DNA from 3 places in the Bacillus sp. FAU20 genome. Region 2 is predicted to be linked to each of the others. Evidence: riboswitches for the same ligand, from Rfam matches in the RefSeq annotation. Region 2 holds a riboswitch; each other region holds the start of a gene.

Region 1 (4,269 bases), on a different contig from region 2:
AAATTGTCGCAACGATTGTTACATCGTTATTCCCTCTTTGGAATCCTTCTAAGTAAGCAAGTGTTCCAAGGCCACCAGCACCAACAACTCCCGCCATTGCTGTATAGCCTACTAAAGCAATTGTCGTAACAGTAATACCAGATACTAATGCTGGTAACGATTCTGGAATTAACACTTTCAAAATAATTGTGCTTGTTTTCGCTCCCATTGCTTTTGAAGCTTCAATTACACCTTTATCAATTTCGCGAAGTGCGATTTCAACCATTCTCGCGTAGAATGGTGCCGCTCCAATAATTAAAGCTGGCAATGCTGCACTTGCTCCAAGAATTGTTCCAAGAAGAATCTTTGTGAATGGGATTAATAAAATAATTAAAATGATGAATGGTATAGAACGGAATATATTTACGAATGCTCCAATCACCGTATTAATTGATTTGTTTTCCCATAAATTATCTTTCGCTGTCATGAAGAGTAACAATCCTAAAATTAGTCCTAAAACAAATGTCGCAAGAGCTGCGATTGCCGTCATATATAACGTTTCACCAGTTGCTTCTAACATTTGATTCCAATCAACATTTGCGAGTAACTTATCCATGTGCAATCACCTCCAGCTCTACTTGATCTTGATGAATTCCTTCTATTGCTTGCTGGATCGCTATTTCCTCACCATTTAAATGAACAACTAAACTACCGTAAGAACCGTTATTCGTTTGTGCGATATTCCCTTGCAAAATGCTAACTTCTATATCACTGCGTTGCATTAATCGTTGAAGCACTGGTCTTTCTACAGCCTCACCGATAAATTGCAAACGAATTACTTTTCCATCTGGATATTTTTCAATTAAACTTTCAATCGTTTCATTTGTATCTTCAGAATCTGTTAACTGCTGTACAAATCGTTTCGTAATATCTTGCTTCGGATTACGGAATACATCAAGTACTGGACCTGTTTCTACAATCTTTCCTCTCTCCATTACCGCCACTCGGTTACATATCTTTCGAATCACGTGCATCTCATGTGTAATGAGTACAATTGTTAAACCAAGGCGCTTATTAATGTCTAATAGTAAATCCAAAATTTGATCTGTCGTTTCTGGATCAAGAGCTGACGTTGCTTCATCACATAAAAGCACTTGTGGATTGTTAGCTAAAGCTCTTGCAATCCCGACGCGTTGCTTTTGTCCTCCGCTTAGCTGAGATGGGTACGCGTCTCCTCTCCCTTCTAATCCAACAAGATGAATTAATTCATCAACACGTTTTCTTCTCTTCGCTTTATCAACACCTGCAATTTCAAGTGGAAACTCTATATTTTCACGTACAGTTCGTGACCAAAGTAAGTTAAAGTGCTGAAAAATCATTCCGATTTCTTGCCTTGCCTTACGAAGTTCACTTCCTGTAATTGCTGATATAACACGATTGGCAATTGTAATTTGGCCAGAAGTCGGTTTCTCTAACTGATTAAACAATCTAATTAAAGAACTTTTTCCAGCGCCGCTATATCCGATAACACCAAATATTTCGCCTTTTTCTATTTTTAAATTGGCGTTATCTACAGCAGTGACATCACCGCTTTTCGCCTTATATATTTTCTTTACATTCTCTAATAGAATCATGATGTTCACCCCTTTTTTAAATAAAAAGCGCAAGCGACTGTTCTAGCCGCTGAAGCTAGATTTCATAAAGATTTTGGATTGACTCCGCAATTTTTTATGTTTAATGCGCGTAGTCCACCGTTATCACTATCTTTATTATTTGAATGTCCTCCACATTCAAACAATAAAAAAACCTTTCTGCTTTAGAGAAGCAGAAAGGTTTATGTGCGTATATAACAACATTATCCCTCTCTCTCATCTCTCAAAGCATTTGCTTTGCAGGAATTGGCACCATTTCAACATAAGTTGACGGTTGCCGGGCTTCACAGGGCACAGTCCCTCCACCTCTCTTGATAAGAGAAATCAGATTCAATTTTCGTCTGATTTGTAATTTATGAAATTGTCTATATTTTATGAATTGAATTGTATCAATATCTAAACACCATGTCAACAGAAATTTTCGTAAAAAATGAACCTTCAGAATTTTAAGCACCTACTGACATCGGTTTACATATATGAAACATCGATTCGACTAATAGCATCGTTCGATACGTTCCCGAATATTGTACACGTCCATCGTTCATTAACATTTGCAATCGTACATTGCCGTTTACCAATTGTTTTACATCTTCTTCATCTACACAAACAATTTGCTCCGTCCCTATTTCCTCATGTAGCAGTTCTATATAATCTCTTGAAATTTGTAACGAACAACTTTCATCTCCAAAGCGGAAATTAACAGTTTTTTCTTCTTTTCTTAAAAGCGGCTCTAAATGATATTGACCATTAGCGTAATTTACAAATGATTGAAGCAAAGAATATAATTTCACCTTAAATCACATCCTTCATATCACTTTCTATTACATACCATTCCCTCTCACTAAAGAGCAATCCTGTTATTTTCGCTCGACAAATACTGTATCCACCCTGCATCTCGACATATTTCCCAAGAAATATGTCGAGGCGGCAAAAATTTTGCCGCCTACTTTAATTCCGTATATAAATATTCAACCGAATGAAATGCGTATATCTTCTTCATCAGTGTCCCATTTTCAAAAACAAGTAAACAAGGTACACTTTCAATCCCATACTCTTTCGCTAAATGCGGAGCATAATTTAAATCTAACATCCCAATTTTGAGGCCTTCAATTGTCATCTCAACGACTGTTAACATCTTTTTTGCTAATTGGCATGTTCCACACATTGGAGTATATACATATAATACTGTTTTTTCTTCGTTCTCTATTAGGGCTGTAGCTTCGGCTCCTGTCCAATCAATCACTTCTATCATTCCTTACCGTAAATATTCTGTATAAACGTCAATGTCGGCTCCCCATAATACATTTGCTAAGTGTGTAGATGGCGCAGTTGCCACTTCTCGGTACGAGCGATCAATATAGATATGCTCGGCTTGCGGAAATTCTTTTCGAAATTGTTTCCTTAACTTTTCTCCAGCATCATCAGCATCCACTAGCACATACACTTCCTTATCAAAAAACTGATCAACGAGCTCATCCATTTTCGACAAACCAATTGTACCATTTGTACAAACAATTTCCACCGGTTCACGAATAATAGATTCAATCTTTCTTCTATCTGATGTACCTTCTACAATAATGACTTTTTCTACATAAATCATATGTCATCACCCGATCACCATATACTATATAACCTTGAACTTAGTATATAGTATATTCGTTATTTTCATGTTGTTTCCTGTTTATTTTTGCAAAAGAAAAGCGTAAGCGGCTCGTTCAGATTGTGAAGACTTATGAAACCTTACCACAAAACAGTTTTTCTCATAATAGCTTATTTATTTACATATAACTTGACTTTCATTATTTCACACAAAATAAAAAAAGACAGCACAAAGGCTGTCCTTTAGTCGACTAAATTAGTCTTGATTTGTCATTTCTGCATATTTTTCTGCAGTTAATAACTTCTCAACTTGGCTTGCATCAGAAAGTTCAACTTTAACCATCCATGCACCCTCGTATGGAGATTCGTTAACAAGTTCTGGTTGGTCACTTAATTCTTCGTTTACTGCTACAACTTTACCGCTTACAGGTGCGTATAACTCAGAAACTGTTTTAACAGATTCTACGCTTCCGAATGGCTCGTCAGCTTCGATTGTTGCACCTACTTCAGGAAGTTCAACGAATACGATATCGCCTAGCTCACCTTGTGCAAAGTGAGTGATACCGATAACAACTTCATTACCTTCAGTTTTTACCCATTCGTGTTCTTCAGAGTAACGTAAATTATTTGGAATGCTCATGACTGTACCTCCAGTGAATGTATTAATTATGTAAAAATACCTTATTGGTACTTTTTCCACACACTTTCAAACTGCTCTTCGTTAAAACCAAGTGTTACATTCGTTCCATCTGTTACAATTGGACGTTTAATCAACATGCCATCAGATGCTAAAAGCTCGTACATTTCGTCTTCGCTTGCATCTTTCAACTTATCTTTCAGACCAAGTTCACGGTAACGCATTCCACTTGTATTAAAGAATTTTTTTAAGGGTAATTCACTTTTTTCATGTAAATTACGTAAATCTTCTTTTGATGGTGGATTTTCAACAATATGAATCATCTCATATGCTACATCGTTTGCCTCAAACCATTTCTTTGCCTTTTGACATGTGCCACACTTTGGATATGAATAAAATGTT
Region 2 (4,269 bases):
TCCTACAAAATAAAAAGAGCACAAACTTACTTGTGCTCTTTTTCATATGCTTCAAACAGCATGTCTCGAAATAGTTTATTTAAAATCTCAATATCGATCCCTAACCCCTTTTCAACACCTTTCACGTATTGCCCATAGTAATGAATTTGTTCTTCTAAAAATTGATTCAACACCTTAATTTTCAATCCAACATCTAATTCAGTACCTGCTTTTTTCTTTATTAACAACTTTTCAATTTCATCTAATACGCTACGTTCTAATGATAATTCTGTAATCAATCGGTCAAATTCTACAGGTGGTAAAGTTGCTTTCTCTTCTAGCCACTTACAAGCTAAAATAGGACGTAATACATAAAAGTACTTTTTCAGCTTTACATTCTCACCTTGCAAAAATTCACGATAATTTTTCGAAGCCATATGTAAATAATGATATATCGTTGCTTTTGGATCAAAATTCTTCTCACTCATCTGTTGAAGTAGTTCTGGAAAATTAGAGTTTTTCGAATAAAAAATTGGTGATCGAATCCACTCAAGTAAAGCTGGGTTCGACTTCGCGAATAGTTGCAACGCCTTTCTAATATCCCAACCACTTATATCTAAATCATCACTAATTGGATATTCAATTACATCTCGTTTGTCATGAATTGATAAATACCATTCTACCGGATGTATATAAACAAACCTAACATCATAATCGCTATCTTTCGATGGAAACCCCCAAGCACGACTCCCTGATTCCACCGCAAATAAAATTTTCACATCATTCTCTTTTTCAATTCTTTCTAACTCCAACTCGATTTTCTCTCTCATTTCATAACATCTCCATTTTTTGATTATTTCCTTGGAAATTCGACAATACACTATCAATTTTACTACATACTAAAAAAACTGTCAGAAATTACTGACAGCCCAATGAAACTTCTATTATTGCTTTTCGATTACAGTAGCAGCAATTCGTTCAAACTCTTTTTGAATCTCCTGTTTATATGCATCTACTACTGAAAAATCCATAGCAGCAATATAAATTCGTTCTAATTTATCACGAACCGATTTTGCTTTTGCTAAGAAAGACATCGCCTCATTCATTTTTGCTTTATATTGAATGGAAACATCACGAATTTCCTTCGCATATTTCTCATCCGTCCCTGGGGTAACAATAAGGGCATACATATCAATAATTTCATCACCCTCGCGACTTGGAAAATATTCATGTGGTGCAGTGCTATCAAAAATTGCAAAGCCTAATTCTCTTACGATAACCATATCAAGACTATTCGGATCAAATCCGCAATGATATACTTCAACTTCAAACCCTTTTTCTTCAGCTGCCCTAGCTAACTTTTTGAGCATCGTTGATTTTCCAGAGCCTGGGCGCCCTTTTATAAAATAACGATATGGTAACCCTTCTGTTAAATTAGGAACAAAATCAACTGCTCCTTTCGGTGTAGCAGCTCCTAAAAAACGATGTTTTACAAGCGATTGTCTCCCGCTTTTATCTGCAAATAATTTCTGGATTAGCTGATCGGTTAATTCATTTGCTTTATTAAAATCTATATTATCAATATATATCTTCTCCCACTCATCATGTATAAGCAATGCCTCTTTAAAACATGCGTAAGCAGACTGAAAAGCTTTGCTTGCTTCTGAAACAAATCTTTCAATTTCTAACTTCTGCTTCCTTAGTTTATCTGAATCCCAAGCAATTCCTAAATTTATATACTCTTCAACAACTCCTGGCATTTTGGGCTCAATTACATGTGGTGATGTCCCATCAACAATTCCTACTTTTAATTTTGGGATAATTACACCATCAACCGATTTATTGTCAGAAGAACAATGTAAAAATTCAATATCATATCCTTTTTCAACCCATTCACGACCGATTGCCTTTATTAAAGAAGATTTCCCCGTTCCTGGACCACCCTTTAAGATAAATAATCTGTCTAACCCTTTTAAATTCTCTTCATATAAATTATGAAATCCCCTAGCTGTATTACCACCAGCATAATAATTCAATACATTTCCTGTCACTGCACTCACTCCTTCGCAGCATTCTATTTACATAAGCTACAATATGCGCGTAGCTTTATTTGGGTGAATACCTATTTTGTATTGCACGCAAAAAGGAAATGAATTACAATTTAACTATCGGAAAATTCCGGTTTTAAAATTAAATACTTCTTTATCAAGAGAGGCAGAGGGACCGGCCCTTTGAAGCCCAGCAACCTCAGTTTATACAAACTGAATAGGTGCTAATTCCTGCAAAATGCATTGCATTTTGGAAGATAAAATTCAACTAGCATGTAAAGCTCACCTTTCTTGATATTGAAGGGTGAGCTTTTTATTATTTGAAAAACATATATTGGAGGTATGTAAAATGAAAGTAATTGATTTATCGCAAACATTTGAAAATAATATGTCTCAATTTCCTGGAACACCTAAAATACAACTAGAAGCTGTTACAAGTGTTGAAGAATCAGGCTATCAAGTTACAGATTTTCATTCTGTCGTTCATGTTGGCACGCATTGTGATGCTCCTGCGCATTTTATTTCAGGCGCAACGACTATCGATCAATTACCCCTAAATCAATTTGTAGGCGAAGCGATTCTTATTGATGTAACTCATGTACAAGAACGAAAACTACCTAAAGAAGTACTGCACGATGCTGATATAAGAGAAGGAGATATTGTTATTTTCCATTCCAATCTATCTACTAAATGGAATACAGAGGCGTATGAGAAAGAAGCTTTTTATCTTTCTGAAGAATTAGCCGAGGAACTAGTACAATTAAAAGTAAAATCTGTCGGTTTAGATTTTATTTCTCCTGATGAGGTAACGACAGAAACATCACCAATTCATCACATACTACTTGGGAATAATATTTATTTAATCGAAAACTTAACAAACTTAGATGCCATTCACACGAAACGTTTCTTCTTCTCAGCAGCACCTTTAAAAATTAAAGATAGCGACGGTGCTTTCGCAAGAGCATTCGCTGTAATTTTTTAAACAAACTATACAAAAAAGCAAAGATCATCATTGACCTTTGCTTCTATTTTTTTTATTTAAATTAAGAAAGAATTGCTCAACATGGGGACGTAACCAAGCTAAATAATCCTTCTCTTTCTTCTTTGTACAAGCTATTTCTTCCCCATCTACCATTTCAACAAGTTCTAGTTCTAACAGTTGCTTCGTGAATGCTAACATATTCACTTCTTCGGATGGATACTCTTCTTTTAATTTCTCCTCAATTTCCCCCAATAAAAAACCGTCACGCATCATTGCCAATGCATCAATCCAAAGTGGCGGCATTTCATATTTTTCTCCTGTAATTGTATCTTTTACAATATAATTCTTTTGCTCTTTTCGAAATTGAATCGTGTGTAAACATACAGTCGAATTTAATGTTAATTCCATCATACCACCTCTTTCATAATATCTGCATAGAAAAAAGGATGCGCGTGCACCCCTTCTTATCTTTTCATAACACTACTGAACCGCTACATGAGCAATCAATCTCATGTCGATATTTTCCTCCATTATAAACGAAGTATTTTATAAAAAAAACCCTTCTTGAAACATTTTATAAAATGTTTATATTTACACAACAAGAACACTTTTCTGAAAAATCTTTTCTCCCAATACATTAAACGGTCGGCAGAAAAATTTCTACTTTTGTTCCTACTCCTATACTACTTTGGATTGTGATACTCCCTTGATGTTCCTTAATAATTTTATATGTAATCATTAATCCAAGTCCTGTACCAGTTTCCTTTGTTGTGTAAAACGCCTTGCCGATTTTTTCTAACTTCTCATTCTCTATACCAAATCCTTGGTCTTCAACAGAAATACACAAATATCCTTGCGTTTTTTGATATGCACGGATATGGATTTCTCCACCCTCTGGCATTGATTCTATTCCATTTTTAATGATATTTAATAACACTTGTTTTAATTGCTTATCATTACCGTTTATAGTTGGTAAATTCCCATCTACTTGTAAATAACATTTAACTCTATATTGCATTGCATAACTTTCCATTAGATGCACAACATATAGAAGGATGTCTCGTATATTACACCTTTCATAATTTGTTGGCTTTGGTTTTCCTAACAACATTAATTCACTAACAAATCCATTGACTCTTTCAATTTCTTGTAGCATAATGTCGTAGCTCATCGTATCAGTTGGATTTCTTTCTTTTTGCATTTGCGTAAATCCTTTTAACGCTGTTAACGGATTTCGAATTTCATGGGCAATTGTTGTAG
Region 3 (4,269 bases), on a different contig from region 2:
TCAATTAATACCTTCTTTCACTTCTTGCTTTTCTCTTACATATTTAACAAGATGTTCTGTAATTTCATACTTTAAAAATGGTGTAATAAGATAAATACCATTAAAATATTTCATCGCTGCGTCAATCAATTCTTGTGAAATGCGAATCCCTTCCTCAATTGCTGCCTCTTTCGTTTCATGTCCATCCATTCTCTCTCTTATTTCTTCAGGAAGAGTAATACCCGGCACCTCAAAATGAAGAAAATCTGCATTCCGCTTACTTACTAACGGCATAATTCCAATAAAAATAGGTTGTTCCAAATGCTTTGTCGCTTCATACACTTCTTCAATTAACTTGATATCATAAATTGGCTGAGTTAAAAAATACTCCGCTCCAGCATCTATTTTTCGTTCCATCCGCTTAACCGCTGCTTTTAAGTGCCTTACATGAGGATTAAATGCGCCGCCTACAGAAAACCTTGTCGCCGGTCCAATTGATTTCCCTAAAATTGAACGTCCACCGTTCATTTCTTTAATCATTTTAATAAGCTCAATAGAGGATAAATCATATACAGAAGTGGCACCGGGAAAATCACCAACGCGCGCTGGATCACCAGTTAAAGCTAACACTTCTTCCATCCCTAACGCCGATAAACCTAACAAATGAGATTGTAGTCCAATGACGTTATGATCTCTACACGTTAAATGCGTCAATACCGGGATATCATGCTTCGTTAATAACGCACCCATTGCCATATTAGAAACACGAGGTGATGCTAATGAATTATCTGCTAGAGTAATAGCATCTGCTCCCGCTCTTTTTAACGCTCTTGCTCCTTCAAAAAAACGCTGTGTATCTAACGTTTTCGGTGGATCTAATTCCACTACAACTGTCGTTTGTTTTTTCGCTTTCTCTGCTAGAGTGACGTGAGCCTTCGAGCGTTTCTCATGCGTATGAACGACTTTCGGCCTTTGAATCGTGTCTTTTTCTATTACAGGGGTAATATTCGCAACAGCGCGCTTCATACTTTGAATATGTTCTGGAGTCGTACCACAACAACCACCCAATAACCGAATACCTTGCTCAATAAATCTCGGTGTCATCGCTTCGAAATAAGCTGGGCTTCCCTCATATACGTAACGTCCCTCCACATAATTCGGGAGACCTGCATTTGGGTATGCTGATAAATAGCCATTTTGCGGAATCGATATCATTTTGAAAGCTTCCGTCATATGAAGCGGCCCTAGTTGACAATTCAATCCAACAACATTTGCACCGTAATCTATAAGTTGCTTTAATATTTCATTGACATCATTTCCATTTTGAGTCGTACCTGCTTCATGTAACGCTAATTGAGCAACAATTGGAATATTCGTTTGCTTACGCAATACTTTAACGGCATGAAGTAATTCAAATTCATCGTAAAAAGTTTCTAATAGTAATCCATCAACCTGTTCTTCTAGTAAAGCCTCCGCCTGTTCAAGTAACATAAACTCTCTTTCCATATCAGTCGTTGTAACAGCTCCGATATGTTTCATACCACCGATTGTTCCTAAAATTGCATTTTTATCTGCCACAGATGCTTTCGCCAGTTTTACTGCCGCTCTATTAATTTCTGTAACTTGATTTTCTAAACCATACATACGTAATTTCGCCTCATTTGCTCCATACGTATTCGTTTGAATTACATCTGCTCCAGCAGCTACATATTGTTTATGAATTGATATAATTAAGTCTGGATCAGATACATTCAATTCTTCAAAACTACTTTGCAAACCATGTGAATGCAATAACGTCCCAACCGCACCATCACCTATTACAATTCCTTTTGATAATAAATCTAGTAATTTCACGAATCTCCCTCATTTCTATCAATATAAAAAACCCCTCTTCACTTTGAAGAGGGGGACATAATCGTTCCTCCTCTTATTATGCAAAACATTCGTTTTGCAGGTATTAGCACCGTTTCAAACATTTCGTTTGAAGGTTGCCGGGTTTCACAGGGCCTTTCCCTCCACCGCTCTCAATAAGAGTTGTCTTTATTATTTTATTTATGTAGCTAAAAGGAAATGTGTTCCCCTTTTAACAATGTTTGTTAATTTTTTATAAATTTAGCATGCACAAAAGTAAAAGTCAATGACAATTGCGGAAAAATAAAAATTATTTAAAATAAAGTTGCAATTCAATTATCTTTTGTTGTAAAGTTAAAAACATAATAAAAATTTCATACGAACATTCTTATCTAGAGAGGTAGAGGGACTGGCCCTGTGACGCCTCAGCAACCATTAACATTTTGTTAATAAGGTGCTAATTCCAGCAAATTGTGAAAGATTTGACAGATGAGAAGAAGACTCTATTCAAACCGAAAGCCTTCTTCTTAGAAGGCTTTTTTTATTTTATATTCACTTAATGTTTCAATTTAAAAAGGAGGAATTTTCACATGTCAACAATCGAAACAAAACTAGCACAAATCGGAAATCGCAGTGAAACTAAAACTGGAACGGTTAATCCACCAGTTTATTTCTCAACCGCTTATCGTCACGAAGGAATTGGTAAATCTACTGGCTTTGACTATTCACGAACTGGCAATCCAACTCGCGGTCTTTTAGAACGGGCGATCGCAGACTTAGAATATGGCGAACAAGGTTATGCCTGTAGTTCAGGGATGGCGGCTGTTCTCCTCGTCCTTTCTCTATTCCGCTCTGGAGACGAACTTATTGTATCTGAAGATTTATACGGGGGAACGTATCGATTATTTTCTGAGCATGAAAAAAAGTGGAATGTTCAATGTAGATACGTAAATACACAGTCTATTAAACAAATTGAGCAAGCTATCACAACTGAAGTGAAGGCTATTTTCATAGAAACTCCAACTAATCCATTAATGCAAGTTACTGATATTGCTGCTGTCGCAACTGTAGCGAAAAGGCACGGACTACTTCTTATTGTAGACAACACATTCTACACACCTTATATACAGCAACCATTAACAGAAGGTGCTGACATTGTACTTCATAGCGCAACGAAATATTTAGGGGGACATAACGATGTACTAAGCGGGCTTGTCGTTGCAAAAGGAAAGGAACTTTGCGAGGAAATCGCTCATTATCATAATGCATCAGGTGCAGTTTTAAGTCCATTTGACTCATGGTTATTAATTCGCGGTATGAAAACGTTAGCGCTTCGCATGAGACAACACGAAGAAAATGCGAAAGCAGTTGTTGCGTATTTAAACGATGAAGACGGGGTAACAGATGTATTTTATCCAGGAAGAGGCGGCATGATTTCATTCCGCCTTAAAGATGAAGCTTGGATTAATCCATTCTTACAGTCTTTATCCTTAATTACATTTGCCGAAAGTCTTGGTGGTGTAGAAAGTTTAATGACTTATCCAGCAACGCAAACACATGCTGATATTCCTGAAGAAATTAGAACAGCAAACGGCGTATGTAATCGTCTTCTTCGATTCTCAGTTGGCATTGAAAATAGTAACGATTTAATTCAAGACTTAAAGCAAGCTATTAAACTCGTAAAAGAAGGTGTAAGAATATGAGCTATTCTATAGATACACTCTTACTACACAACCAATATAAACATGACTCGCAAACAGGCGCTGTGAACGTTCCTATTTATAACACATCAACTTTTCACCAGTTTGATGTAGATACGTTCGGAAAATATGACTATAGCAGGTCAGGAAACCCAACTCGTGAAGCTCTTGAAGATATCATTGCTTTATTAGAAGGCGGAACAAAAGGATTCGCCTTTGCATCAGGCATTGCAGCGATTTCCACTGCATTCCTCCTTCTTTCACAAGGTGATCACGTACTCATTTCTGAAGATGTATACGGAGGCACTTACCGAGTGATAACTGAGGTACTCTCCCGTTACGGTGTTTCACATACATTTGTTGATATGACCAATTTAGAAGAAATAAAACAAAACATTAAACCAAATACAAAGCTCTTTTATGTAGAAACACCTTCTAACCCACTTTTAAAAGTGACAGATATTCGCGAGGTTTCTAAACTCGCAAAGTCTATTGGCGCTCTTACTTTTGTTGATAATACATTTTTGACACCACTATTCCAAAAACCATTTGAACTTGGAGCTGATGTCGTTCTTCATAGTGCTACAAAATTTATTGCTGGTCATAGTGATGTTACTGCCGGATTAGCAGTAGTAAAAGATGCAGAACTCGCTCAAAAGCTTGGATTTTTACAAAATGCATTCGGTGCTATTTTAGGGCCTCAAGATTGTTCTCTCGTACTTCGCGGTCTAAAAACATT

The links. Region 2 has a riboswitch for S-adenosylmethionine ahead of AC0OM3_RS26040 (cyclase family protein). Riboswitches for the same ligand answer to the same signal wherever they lie in the genome.
Region 1: it holds a riboswitch for S-adenosylmethionine, as region 2 does, so the genes downstream of both, AC0OM3_RS20860 (methionine ABC transporter ATP-binding protein) here and AC0OM3_RS26040 (cyclase family protein) in region 2, are expected to answer to the same signal.
Region 3: it holds a riboswitch for S-adenosylmethionine, as region 2 does, so the genes downstream of both, AC0OM3_RS02290 (bifunctional homocysteine S-methyltransferase/methylenetetrahydrofolate reductase) here and AC0OM3_RS26040 (cyclase family protein) in region 2, are expected to answer to the same signal.

What each region holds. Positions count from the first base shown of each region.
Region 1 covers NZ_JBVYHY010000024.1:97,589-101,857, reverse strand. The annotation lists gene AC0OM3_RS20865 (methionine ABC transporter permease) at 1-595, opposite strand, end outside; gene AC0OM3_RS20860 (methionine ABC transporter ATP-binding protein) at 588-1,613, opposite strand; SAM riboswitch class I at 1,845-1,952, opposite strand; gene AC0OM3_RS20855 (hypothetical protein) at 2,078-2,422, opposite strand; gene AC0OM3_RS20850 (thioredoxin family protein) at 2,575-2,883, opposite strand; gene AC0OM3_RS20845 (toprim domain-containing protein) at 2,887-3,231, opposite strand; gene gcvH (glycine cleavage system protein GcvH) at 3,487-3,870, opposite strand; gene AC0OM3_RS20835 (arsenate reductase family protein) at 3,912-4,269, opposite strand, start outside.
Region 2 covers NZ_JBVYHY010000027.1:58,158-62,426, reverse strand. The annotation lists gene AC0OM3_RS26055 (MFS transporter) at 1-13, shown strand, start outside; gene AC0OM3_RS26050 (nucleotidyltransferase domain-containing protein) at 27-809, opposite strand; gene AC0OM3_RS26045 (PRK06851 family protein) at 924-2,030, opposite strand; SAM riboswitch class I at 2,179-2,291, shown strand; gene AC0OM3_RS26040 (cyclase family protein) at 2,377-3,009, shown strand; gene AC0OM3_RS26035 (hypothetical protein) at 3,037-3,417, opposite strand; gene AC0OM3_RS26030 (ATP-binding protein) at 3,647-4,269, opposite strand, start outside.
Region 3 covers NZ_JBVYHY010000003.1:390,602-394,870, reverse strand. The annotation lists gene AC0OM3_RS02290 (bifunctional homocysteine S-methyltransferase/methylenetetrahydrofolate reductase) at 1-1,833, opposite strand; gene metH (methionine synthase) at 1-1, opposite strand, end outside; SAM riboswitch class I at 1,904-2,013, opposite strand; SAM riboswitch class I at 2,216-2,326, shown strand; gene metI (cystathionine gamma-synthase/O-acetylhomoserine thiolyase) at 2,421-3,533, shown strand; gene metC (cystathionine beta-lyase) at 3,530-4,269, shown strand, end outside.